DNA from 2 places in the Bradyrhizobium australafricanum genome. Region 1 is predicted to be linked to the other one. Evidence: riboswitches for the same ligand, from Rfam matches in the RefSeq annotation. Region 1 holds a riboswitch; the other holds the start of a gene.
The links. Region 1 has a riboswitch for glycine ahead of J6525_RS35895 (D-amino acid dehydrogenase). Riboswitches for the same ligand answer to the same signal wherever they lie in the genome.

Region 1 (5,403 bases):
CCAGTTGGTGAAGAACATGTTCCAGCCGCCTTCCTTGGGCGGCTTCTGGCTGGCGCGGCGGGTCACGACGGTCTGCCAGTCGGTGGCCTGCAGGTCGACCTTGAAGCCGGCCTCGCGCAACTGCTGCGCAGCCACGACCGGCTGGGCCTTCAACGTCGTGACGTCGCCCGGCGCCATGATCACCACGGGGGTGCCGTCATAGCCGGATGCGGCAAGCGCCTTCTTGGCTTCCGCCAGGCCGTTGCCCTTCACCAGCGTTTCGGCCCCGACGTCGGTCTCGAGCGGCGTGCCGCAGACGAAGAAGGCGCCGCAGATCCTCTGGTACTTGGCGTTGCCGACCAGCGCGTCGAGCACGTCCTTCTGGTTCATCGCCAGGAACGCAGCCCGGCGCACCTTCGGATTGTCGAACGGCGGATAGAGGAAGTTCATGCGTCCGAGGGTCTGGAAGCCGAACTTGTTCAGGACGTCGATCTTGAGATCCGGATTGGCTTCGAGCACCGGCAGCATGTCGAACGGAAGGTTCTCCATGAAATCGATGTCGCCGGATTGCAACGCGTTCACCGCGGTCTGCGCATCGGCCATCGTGACCCACTCGACGCGGTCGACCTTGACGACCTTGCCGCCCGCGGTCCAGCTCGCCGGCTCCTTGCGCGGCACGTAGTCCTTGTTCTTCTCATAGACCGCCTTCACGCCCGGCTGGAATTCCGCCTGCACGAATTTGAACGGTCCGGAGCCGATCTGTTCCGGGATCGGTTTGTCCGGCGGCGTCTCGGCAAGACGCTTCGGCATCATGAACGGCACGCGCGACGACGGCTTGCCGATCGATTCCAGCACGAGGCCGTAGGGTTCCTTCAGCTTCAGCGTGATGGTCTTGGCGTCGGTCGCCTCCAGGCTCGCGACGAAGTCCATCAGCTTCTGGCCCATGCCGTCGACCTTGCCCCAACGCTGCAGCGAGGCGACGCAGTCTTCCGCGGTGACCGGCGCGCCGTCGTGCCACTTCAGACCGTCGCGCAGCGTGAACGTGTAGGTCAGCTTGTCGTCGGAAACCTTCCAGTCCGCCATCTGCGGCTGGATCTTGAAATTGGAATCCGTCGCCAGCAGCGTGTCATAGATCATGTAGCCATGATCGCGGGTGATGTAGGCCGTGGTCATGATCGGATCGATGACGCGCAGATCCGAGTGCATCACCGCGGTGATGGTCTTGCCCGCGGCCATCGCCTGCGGTGCGAAAGACAATTCCTGCGGTGCGAACGACAGCGCGAGCGCCGTCAACGCAGCCGCTAGCGTGCGGCGCTTCCAACGCGAGATAGGGAACATGCAATCTCTCCTGACGTGTAACTGGTCAAAGCCGGCTTATTCGTTATGCATGCGGTTCGTTATTTAGGCGAACTAACATGCTGTATGGCTTGTGAAATCGAGACTTGCACCAAGCGCCAAGCGCGTCAATCGGTTTCAGGTCGCATCGGACGTACACAAACGAATGAGGCCGCGCGCCAGATTTTGGCTTTACAAAATCGTCGGCTGAGATTTTCGTAACGCGCGCGCGATGCCGGCGCCGTCAGAACAACAAGAGAGAACAACGATGAACCCCGCCAATCTCCCCTTTGATTCCGAAACGATGCTGCAGGGCCTGCGCAGCTGGGTGGAATGCGAAAGCCCGACCTGGGACGCCGCCGCGGTCGAACGCATGCTCGATCTCGCCGCCCGCGAGATGGCGATCATGGGTGCGACGATCGAGCGCATCGCCGGACGCCAGGGCTTCGCGGGCTGCGTCCGCGCCCGTTTTCCCCATCCGAAACAAGGCCAGCCCGGCATCCTGATCGCCGGCCATCTGGACACCGTTCACCCCGTCGGCACCATCGAGAAGCTGAAGTGGCGGCGCGAAGGCAACAAGTGCTTCGGGCCGGGCATCTTCGACATGAAGGGCGGCAACTATTTGTCGATCGAGGCGATCAGGCAATTGGCGCGCGCCTCCTTTACGACTCCGCTGCCGATCACCGTGCTGTTCACCCCCGACGAAGAGGTCGGCACGCCGTCGACGCGCGACATCATCGAGGCGGAAGCCGCGCGCAACAAATATGTGCTGGTGCCGGAGCCCGGCCGTCCGAACAACGGCGTCGTCACCGGCCGCTACGCGATCGCGCGCTTCAATCTGGAAGCCACCGGCAAGCCCAGCCACGCCGGCGCAACGCTGTCTTCCGGCCGCTCCGCGATCCGCGAGATGGCGCGGCAGATCATCGCCATCGACGGCATGACCACCGAGGACTGCACCTTCTCGGTCGGCATCGTGCATGGCGGCCAGTGGGTCAATTGCGTCGCGACGACCTGCACCGGCGAAGCGCTCAGCATGGCCAAGCGCCAGGCCGATCTCGACCGTGGCGTCGAGCGCATGCTGGCATTGTCGGGCACCACCAACGACGTGACCTTCAAGGTGACGCGCGGCGTTACGCGCCCGGTGTGGGAGCCGGATGCGGGCACCATGGCGCTGTATGAAAAGGCAAAAGGCCTTGCGGCAGCGATGGGTCTCGATCTGCCGCACGGCAGCGCCGGCGGCGGCTCGGACGGCAACTTCACCGGCGCGATGGGCATCCCCACGCTCGACGGCCTCGGCGTTCGCGGCGCCGATGCACATACGCTCAACGAGCACATCGAGGTCGACAGCCTCGCCGAGCGCGGCCGCCTGATGGCGGCACTGCTGGCGACGCTGGACTGACATCGATTGCACTGCACAACACGTTGGCACTGCCGGATCGAAATTTAGCCTTGTCCATTTTTGAGGCTTCGCCTACGGTCCGGCCGTCCAACGCGACGATGCGGGAGAGATCGAAGCGACAACAATCGTGTTGTTGCCTTCGGCGCCGACGGAGCAACCGCCCCGGAAACTCTCAGGCAAAAGGACTGTATCGTCAGGACGATCTGGAGAGAGACGAACATGGCCGCACATCGAGGGCCATGACGTCCACCGAAGGGGATAGTTCGCTTCAGGCCCCGGCCCGATGCGGATCAAGCTCTCAGGTACCGTGACAGATGGGGCGCCGATGCCGGTTTCACCGGTGGTTCGGCGACTCTAACCCACGGGAGCCTGACAACTATCATGCCACACATCGCGATCATCGGCGCCGGCATCACCGGCGTAACGACGGCCTATGCCCTGCTTGAACGCGGCTACAAGGTGACTGTCCTCGACAGGCATCGCTACGCCGCGATGGAAACCTCGTTCGCCAATGGCGGACAACTCTCCGCCAGCAATGCCGAGGTGTGGAACAGCGCCGCGACCATCCTCAAGGGGCTGCGCTGGATGCTGAGAAGCGACGCGCCGCTGCTGATGAACCCGAAGCCGAGCTGGCACAAATATTCCTGGATCGGCGAGTTCGTAGGCCACATCACGCGCTATCGCGGCAACACCATCGAGACCACGAAGCTCGCCATCGAAGCGCGCAAGCATCTGTTCTCGATCGCAGAGCGCGAGAACATCGCCTTCGATCTCGAACGCCGCGGCATCCTGCACGTCTATCACGACAGGGCCGGCTTCGAAGCCGGCCTCAAGGTCAACACGCTGCTGCAGCAAGGCGGGCTCGACCGCCGGCCGGTGACCCCGGACGAAATCCGCGTCATCGAACCCGCGCTGCAGACAACCTGCTATGGCGGCTTCTTCACGCCGTCGGACGCGACCGGCGATATCCACAAATTCACGCGTGGGCTTGCCGACGCCTGCATCCGCCGTGGCGCGAGCTTCGTCCATGAAGCCGACGTCGACACCATCGCACGCGGCGATGACGGCTTCCGCATCGGCTGGAACGAAGCTGCTTCACATGATGCTGCGGTCCCGACACGCCAGCAGCTGCAGGCGGACGGGATCGTGATTTGCGCCGGCGTGGCGAGCCGCCACTTCGCCAGCCTGCTCAACGATCGCGTCAATGTCTATCCGGTGAAGGGCTATTCGATCACGGTGCAGCTCGATGCGCCGCAAAGCCGGAATGCCGCCCCAACCGTCAGCCTGCTCGATGAAGCTGCGAAGATCGTCACCAGCCGGCTTGGCGCCGACCGCTTCCGCGTCGCCGGCACTGCCGAGTTCAACGGCTTCAACCGCGACATTCGCGCCGATCGCATTCAACCGCTGGTGGACTGGGTGCGGCATCATTTCCCGGAGATCGATACGTCGAAAGTCGTGCCATGGGCGGGCTTGCGCCCGATGATGCCGAACATGATGCCGGTGGTTCGCGCCGGACGGATTCCGGGCGTGTTCTACAACACGGGCCACGGTCATCTCGGCTGGACGCTGTCGGCGGCGACGGCGCAGATGGTGGCCCAGGCGATCGACGATTGGCGCGACCTCGATACGCCGCCGATGGCGCCGTCGTTCGGTGCCGGGCTCGACGTGCCTGCCAACGCGCGCAAAGCTGAAATCAATCCACCTTCCAGTGGACTGCTTCGAACTTCACCGGAGGAATAATCGCGGCCAACAGGACTGATTAGCTGCACCGCAAAATCCGCAGCACCGATGGCATGGGACTTGCTCAAGTTCTACCGTGAGTCTGCTACCATCTGTGCTACGGTCTGGTGTGCAACGGTCCCGCTGGGGACTTCATCGACCACAACCCAACGGATCAAATTTGCTCGGATATCTGCTTCGCCGCATCCTCGCCGCCATTCCCGTGATGGGCGTGGTGGCTCTGTTCGTGTTCCTGTTGCTGCGGCTGACGCCGGGCGACCCGGCCGCCATCCTCGCCGGCGACAACGCGACGCCCGAACAGCTCGAACGCATTCGGACCTCGCTTGGTCTGAACGAGCCGATCTACATCCAGTTCTACACCTGGATCGCCAAGCTGCTGCACGGCGACCTCGGCGTTTCCCTGATCTCGAACAAGCCGATCCTCGAAATGATCGTCCCGCGCCTCGAGCCCTCGATCTCGGTCGCGCTAGCTACCATCATCCTCTCGATCCTGGTGGCGGTGCCGCTCGGCGTGATCGCGGCGTGGAAGCACGGCACCTGGATCGACCGCTTCGTGATGGGGCTCTCGGTGCTCGGCTTCTCGGTGCCGGTGTTCGTGATCGGCTACGTGCTGATCCAGATCTTTGCGATTGATCTGCGCTGGGTTCCGGTACAGGGCTTCAAGAGCATCTCGGCCGGCTTCGGTCCGTTCTTCCAGCGCCTCATCCTGCCGACCTGCACGCTCTCCTTCATCTATGTCGCGCTGATCGCACGCATGACGCGGGCCTCGATGCTCGATGTGCTCGGCGAGGATTACGTGCGCACGGCGCGGGCCAAGGGCATCGGCGAGACCGGCGTGCTGCTGCGCCATGCGCTGCGCAACGCGGCCGTGCCGGTCATCACGGTGATCGGCTCCGGCTTCGCGCTGCTGATCTCCGGCGTCGTCGTCACCGAAAGCGTGTTCAACCTGC
Region 2 (5,403 bases), on a different contig from region 1:
GATATTGCAGCAGCGCGCCGAGCACATCGGCGTTGTCGATCTCGGTCAGGGGATCGCCGACCACCAGCGCCCAGCCCAAGGGTGCTGCGCGCGTGCGCATCACCGCGAGCGTCTGCGGATGCACCTCCTTGTCGACGAAGAACACCTTCGCCTTGACCTGCGAGTGGCGCTCGGCGAGCGCCATCGCTTCCGCCGCGGCGGTCGCCTCGTCGAGCAGCGAGGCGTTGGCGACGTCGAGCCCGGTCAGATCGCAGATCATGGTCTGGAAGTTGAACAGCGCCTCGAGCCGGCCCTGGCTGATCTCCGGCTGGTACGGCGTATAGGCGGTGTACCAGGCTGGGTTCTCCAGAATGTTGCGCTGGATCACCGCGGGCAGGATGGTGCCGGAATAGCCCTGGCCGATCAGCGAGGTGAACACCTGGTTCTGCGCGGCGAGCTCGCTCATATGCGCGAGCGCCTCGGTCTCGCTCAGCGCCCGGCCGAGATCGAGCGGCGCCTTCTGCCGGATCGACGCCGGCAGCGTCTCGTTCATCAGCGCCTGCAGGCTTGCGGCGCCGACCGTCTCCAGCATCGCGTTGACGTCGCGCGGCGATGGTCCGATGTGGCGGCGGACGAAATCGGTGGCGGCTTCATTGATCGGCTTGAAGGGCGCGTTCATGACGTGGTCCTCGTTATCAGCCGTCATACCCCGCGAAAGCGGGGTATCCAGTACGCCGGGACATCAGTGATTAAGCCGAATGGCCGCGGCGTACTGGGTCGCCCGGTCAAGCCGGGCGATGACAGTGGGGGTGTGGTCGCAATCTGCTTCATTCTCTCAGGCGGTGTGCGCGGCGTAGGCGGCCTCGTCCATCAGGCCGCCGAGCTCGCCCTTGTCGGCAATCTTCAGCTTGAAGAACCAGGCCTTGCCGCCGGCGTCCGAATTGACCAGCGCGGGCTCGGCGGCGAGCGCGTCGTTGACCTCGACCACCTCGCCGCTGATCGGTGCGTAGACGTCGGAGGCGGCCTTGACGGATTCGACCACGGCGGCGGCTTCGGCCTTCTTCAGGCTGCGACCGACCTTGGGCAGTTCGACGAACACGACGTCGCCGAGCTGCGACTGCGCATAGTCGGTGATCCCGATCGTGGCGACGTCACCCTCGATGCGGAGCCATTCGTGGTCGGACGTGTACAGCGTCGTCATGGGGATCGATCCTTTGGCGTTTAGCGTTTGTAGGTATTGGGGACGAAGGGCGTAGCGGCGACTTTCAGCGGCAGCCGCTGGCCGCGCACTTCGGCGAAAACGATGGTGCCGACGGCGGAAAGGGCGGTAGGCAGATAGCCCATCGCGACCGGCGCATTAAGGCTCGGGCCGAAGCCGCCCGAGGTCACCTTGCCGATCTGCTCGGTCGAGCTGGCATCGGCGAACAGTGCGGCGCCTTCGCGCACCGGTGCGCGGCCGTCGGGCTTCAGGCCGACCCGCCGGCGCGCGGCGCCATCGGTGAATTGCGCGAGAATCTTGTCGGCGCCGGGGAAGCCGCCGGCGCGGGCGCCGCCGCTGCGGCGAACCTTCTGCACCGACCATTCCAGCGCGCTTTCGACCGGCGTCGTCGTGGTGTCGATGTCATGGCCATAAAGGCACAGCCCGGCTTCGAGCCGCAGGCTGTCGCGCGCGCCGAGTCCGATCGGCAGCACGTCGGGATTGTCGAGCAGCGCGGTGACCAGGGCTTCCACCTTGTCTGCGGGCACGGAAATCTCAAAGCCGTCCTCGCCGGTATAGCCGGAGCGCGAGACGAAGCAGTCGACGTCGCCGACGCGGCGCGGACCGGCGTCCATGAATTTCATCGAGCTGACGTCTGCGCAAAATTTCGCCAGCGCCGATTCGGCTTTCGGGCCCTGCAGCGCGATCAGCGCGCGGTCGGCCAGCGAGACGATCTCGCAGGCGTCGGAGAGATTCGCACGCAGATGCGCCTCGTCCTCGGCCTTGCAGGCGGCGTTGACCACGAGGAACAGGTGATCGCCGAAATTCGCCACCATCAGGTCGTCGAGCAGGCCGCCGTCATTGTTGGTGAATTGGGCGTAGCGCTGCCGTCCCGGCGCGATGCCGACGATGTCTTGCGGCACCAGTTTTTCCAGCGCGCGCGCGGCATCCGCGACCTTGCCGGATTTGGCCTTCAGCACGAGCTGGCCCATGTGCGACACATCGAACAGGCCGGCTTCCTTGCGGGTGTGCAGGTGCTCCTTCAGCACGCCGGCCGCGTATTGCACCGGCATGTCGTAGCCGGCGAACGGCACCATCTTGGCGCCGCGCGCAAGGTGCAACGCGTGCAGCGGGGTCTGTTTCAGCGGGGAGGTTTCGCGCGCAAGCATCACAGGGCCCTCGCGGTTCCCGCCGGGGACCTATTTCCCCTTGAGAAACCTGCAGAAAGCCCCATCTGTCGCTGTGCCTGAGAGTATTATCCCGTCGGCGGACGCATCGGGGCGAACCCCAGCGTCTCTTTCCAGATGTCAGACGTCACGCGGTCCTTTTGCCTGAGAGTTTCCGGGGCGGTTGCTCCTTCGGCGCCGGCGGTAAGCCGGTCTCTCCCGACGTGACTAGGTATAGGTAGGTAGAAAACACGGCGCCACCAAGACTGTCAACGCAGCTGCAGCAACTATCCAATGGGCTTTGTGCTGCCGCGGCAAGCCCATGATCCGCCTGCACAGTTTCTGGACACCGCAGCTAGCAATGTCTAAAAGCGTTCGGCCGGAAAATGACGCCTTTTTGCGGCTGGCCGGCCCCTTTTCCGATTGGATGAACATGAGCAGCGTCAACGACATCAGGTCGACATTTCTGAACTTCTTCAAGGAGAACGGGCACGAGATCGTGGCCTCGTCGCCGCTGGTTCCGCGCAACGACCCGACCTTGATGTTCACCAATGCCGGCATGGTGCAGTTCAAGAACGTCTTCACCGGCGTCGAGAAGCGCGGCTATCAGCGTGCCACGACGTCGCAGAAGTGTGTGCGCGCCGGCGGCAAGCATAACGACCTCGACAATGTCGGCTACACCGCGCGCCATCTCACCTTCTTCGAGATGCTCGGCAACTTCTCGTTCGGCGATTACTTCAAGGAGCGCGCGGTCGAGCTCGCCTGGAATCTGATCACGAAGGATTTCGGGCTGAAGAAGGACAAGCTGCTGGTCACCGTCTACCACACCGACGACGAGGCGGCCGGCTACTGGAAGAAGATCGCGGGCTTCTCGGACGACCGCATCATCCGCATCCCGACCTCGGACAATTTCTGGGCGATGGGCGATACCGGTCCGTGCGGTCCGTGCTCCGAAATCTTCATCGACCGCGGCGAGCACATCTGGGGCGGACCTCCGGGCAGCCCGGAGGAGGATGGTGATCGCTTCCTCGAATTCTGGAACCTGGTGTTCATGCAGTACGAGCAGGTGACGAAGGAGGAGCGCGTAGCGCTGCCGCGTCCCTCGATCGACACCGGCATGGGGCTCGAGCGCATGGCCTGCATCCTGCAGGGCGTCGAGAGCGTGTTCGAGACCGATCTGTTCCGCAATCTGATCGATGCCGCCGCGTCTACCCTCGGGCACGGTCCGAACGAGCAGAACGTTGGGTCGTATCGGGTGATCGCGGACCATCTGCGCTCGTCGGCGTTCCTGATCACCGACGGCGTGCTGCCGTCGAACGAGGGCCGCGGTTATGTGCTGCGCCGGATCATGCGCCGCGCGATGCGCCATGCACAGCTCTTGGGCGCGAGCGAGCCGCTGATGCATCGCCTGGTCTGGGCGCTCGTCCGCGAGATGGGTCAGGCCTATCCGGATCTGGTCCGTGCGGAGAAGCTGATCGAGGAGACGCTGCGGCTGGAGGAGACGCGCTTCCGCAAGACGCTGGCGCGCGGCCTGTCGATCCTCGACGAGAAGAGCGCCGGCCTCAAGAAGGGCGACATGTTCGACGGCGACACCGCGTTCACGCTGTACGACACCTACGGCTTCCCGCTCGATCTGACGCAGGACGCGCTGAAGTCGCGCGGCATCAACGTCGACCAGGCGTCGTTCACCGACGCGATGGAGCGGCAGCGCGTGAAGGCGCGTGCCTCCTGGGCAGGTTCGGGCGAGGCGGCGAGCGAGGCGATCTGGTTCCCGCTGCGCGAGAAGCTCGGCGCGACCGAATTCCTCGGCTACGAAACCGAGAGCGCGGAAGGCGCGGTGACGGCGCTGATCAAGGACGGCGCCGAGGTCGAGAGCCTGAAGGCCGGCGAGAGCGGCGCGATCGTGCTGAACCAGACCCCGTTCTACGGCGAGTCCGGCGGCCAGGTCGGCGACACCGGCGTGCTGACCGGCGAGGGCGTCAAGTTCCGCGTCACCGACACGCAGAAGAAGGCCGGCGATCTGTTCGTGCATCTCGGCACGGTGGAGCAGGGCACGCTCGGCGTCGGCACCACATTGCAGCTCAAGGTCGATCACACCAGGCGCTCGTCGATCCGCGCCAACCATTCGGCGACGCATCTGCTGCACGAGGCGCTGCGCCAGGTGCTCGGCGATCACATCGCGCAGCGCGGCTCGCTGGTCACGCCGGACCGGCTGCGCTTCGACTTCGTGCATCCGAAGCAGATCACGCCGGAAGAGCTCGCCCGGATCGAGGACATCGCCAACGACGTCGTGCTGGAGAATGACGAGGTCACCACCCGGGTCATGGGCGTCGACGATGCCCGCGAGGCCGGCGCCCGCGCGCTGTTCGGCGAGAAGTACGGCGACGAGGTCCGCGTCGTGTCGATGGGCAAGGGCGCCCGCGATCACGGCCAGAACGCGCTTGGCTGGTCGGTCGAGCTCTGCGGCGGCACCCATGTCCGCCGCACCGGTGACATCGGCATGATCTCGGTGACCAGCGAGGGCGCGGTGGCGTCCGGCGTGCGCCGCATCGAGGCGCTGACCGGGCATCACGCGCGCAAGCACGCCAACGACACCATCGCGCTGGCCAAGACCGCGGCGCTGGAGCTGCGCACCACGATCGACGACGTGCCGGCGCGCATCGCCGCGCTGATGGAAGAGCGCAAGAAGCTCGAGCGCGATTTGTCCGACGCCCGCAAGAAGCTCGCGATGGGCGGCGGCGGTGCGTCGAACGGCGCCGCCTCGGCCGTTCGCGAGGTCGGCAATGTCAAGCTGCTGGCGCGCGCGGTCGAGGGCGTCGAGACCAAGGATCTCAAGAGTCTCGTCGACGACGGCAAGAAGCAAATCGGCTCGGGCGTGGTCGCGATCGTCGGCGTCACCGAGGACGGCAAGGCCGGCATCGTGGTCGGCGTCACCGCCGATCTGACCGCGCGGTTCAACGCGGTCGAGCTCGTGCGCAAGGGCTCCGAGGTGCTCGGCGGCAAGGGCGGCGGCGGCCGGCCCGACATGGCGCAGGCCGGCGGGCCCGACGGCGCCAAGGC

Region 2: another riboswitch for glycine. It lies ahead of gcvT (glycine cleavage system aminomethyltransferase GcvT); the one in region 1 lies ahead of J6525_RS35895 (D-amino acid dehydrogenase).

The regions. Positions count from the first base shown of each region.
Region 1 covers NZ_JAGKJL010000058.1:32,065-37,467, forward strand. Annotated here, with positions in the region: gene J6525_RS35885 (ABC transporter substrate-binding protein) at 1-1,317, opposite strand, end outside; gene J6525_RS35890 (M20/M25/M40 family metallo-hydrolase) at 1,583-2,713, shown strand; glycine riboswitch at 2,805-2,911, shown strand; glycine riboswitch at 2,915-3,029, shown strand; gene J6525_RS35895 (D-amino acid dehydrogenase) at 3,095-4,453, shown strand; gene J6525_RS35900 (ABC transporter permease) at 4,614-5,403, shown strand, end outside.
Region 2 covers NZ_JAGKJL010000039.1:65,832-71,234, reverse strand. Annotated here, with positions in the region: gene gcvP (aminomethyl-transferring glycine dehydrogenase) at 1-658, opposite strand, end outside; gene gcvH (glycine cleavage system protein GcvH) at 815-1,180, opposite strand; gene gcvT (glycine cleavage system aminomethyltransferase GcvT) at 1,201-2,346, opposite strand; glycine riboswitch at 2,488-2,575, opposite strand; gene alaS (alanine--tRNA ligase) at 2,777-5,403, shown strand, end outside.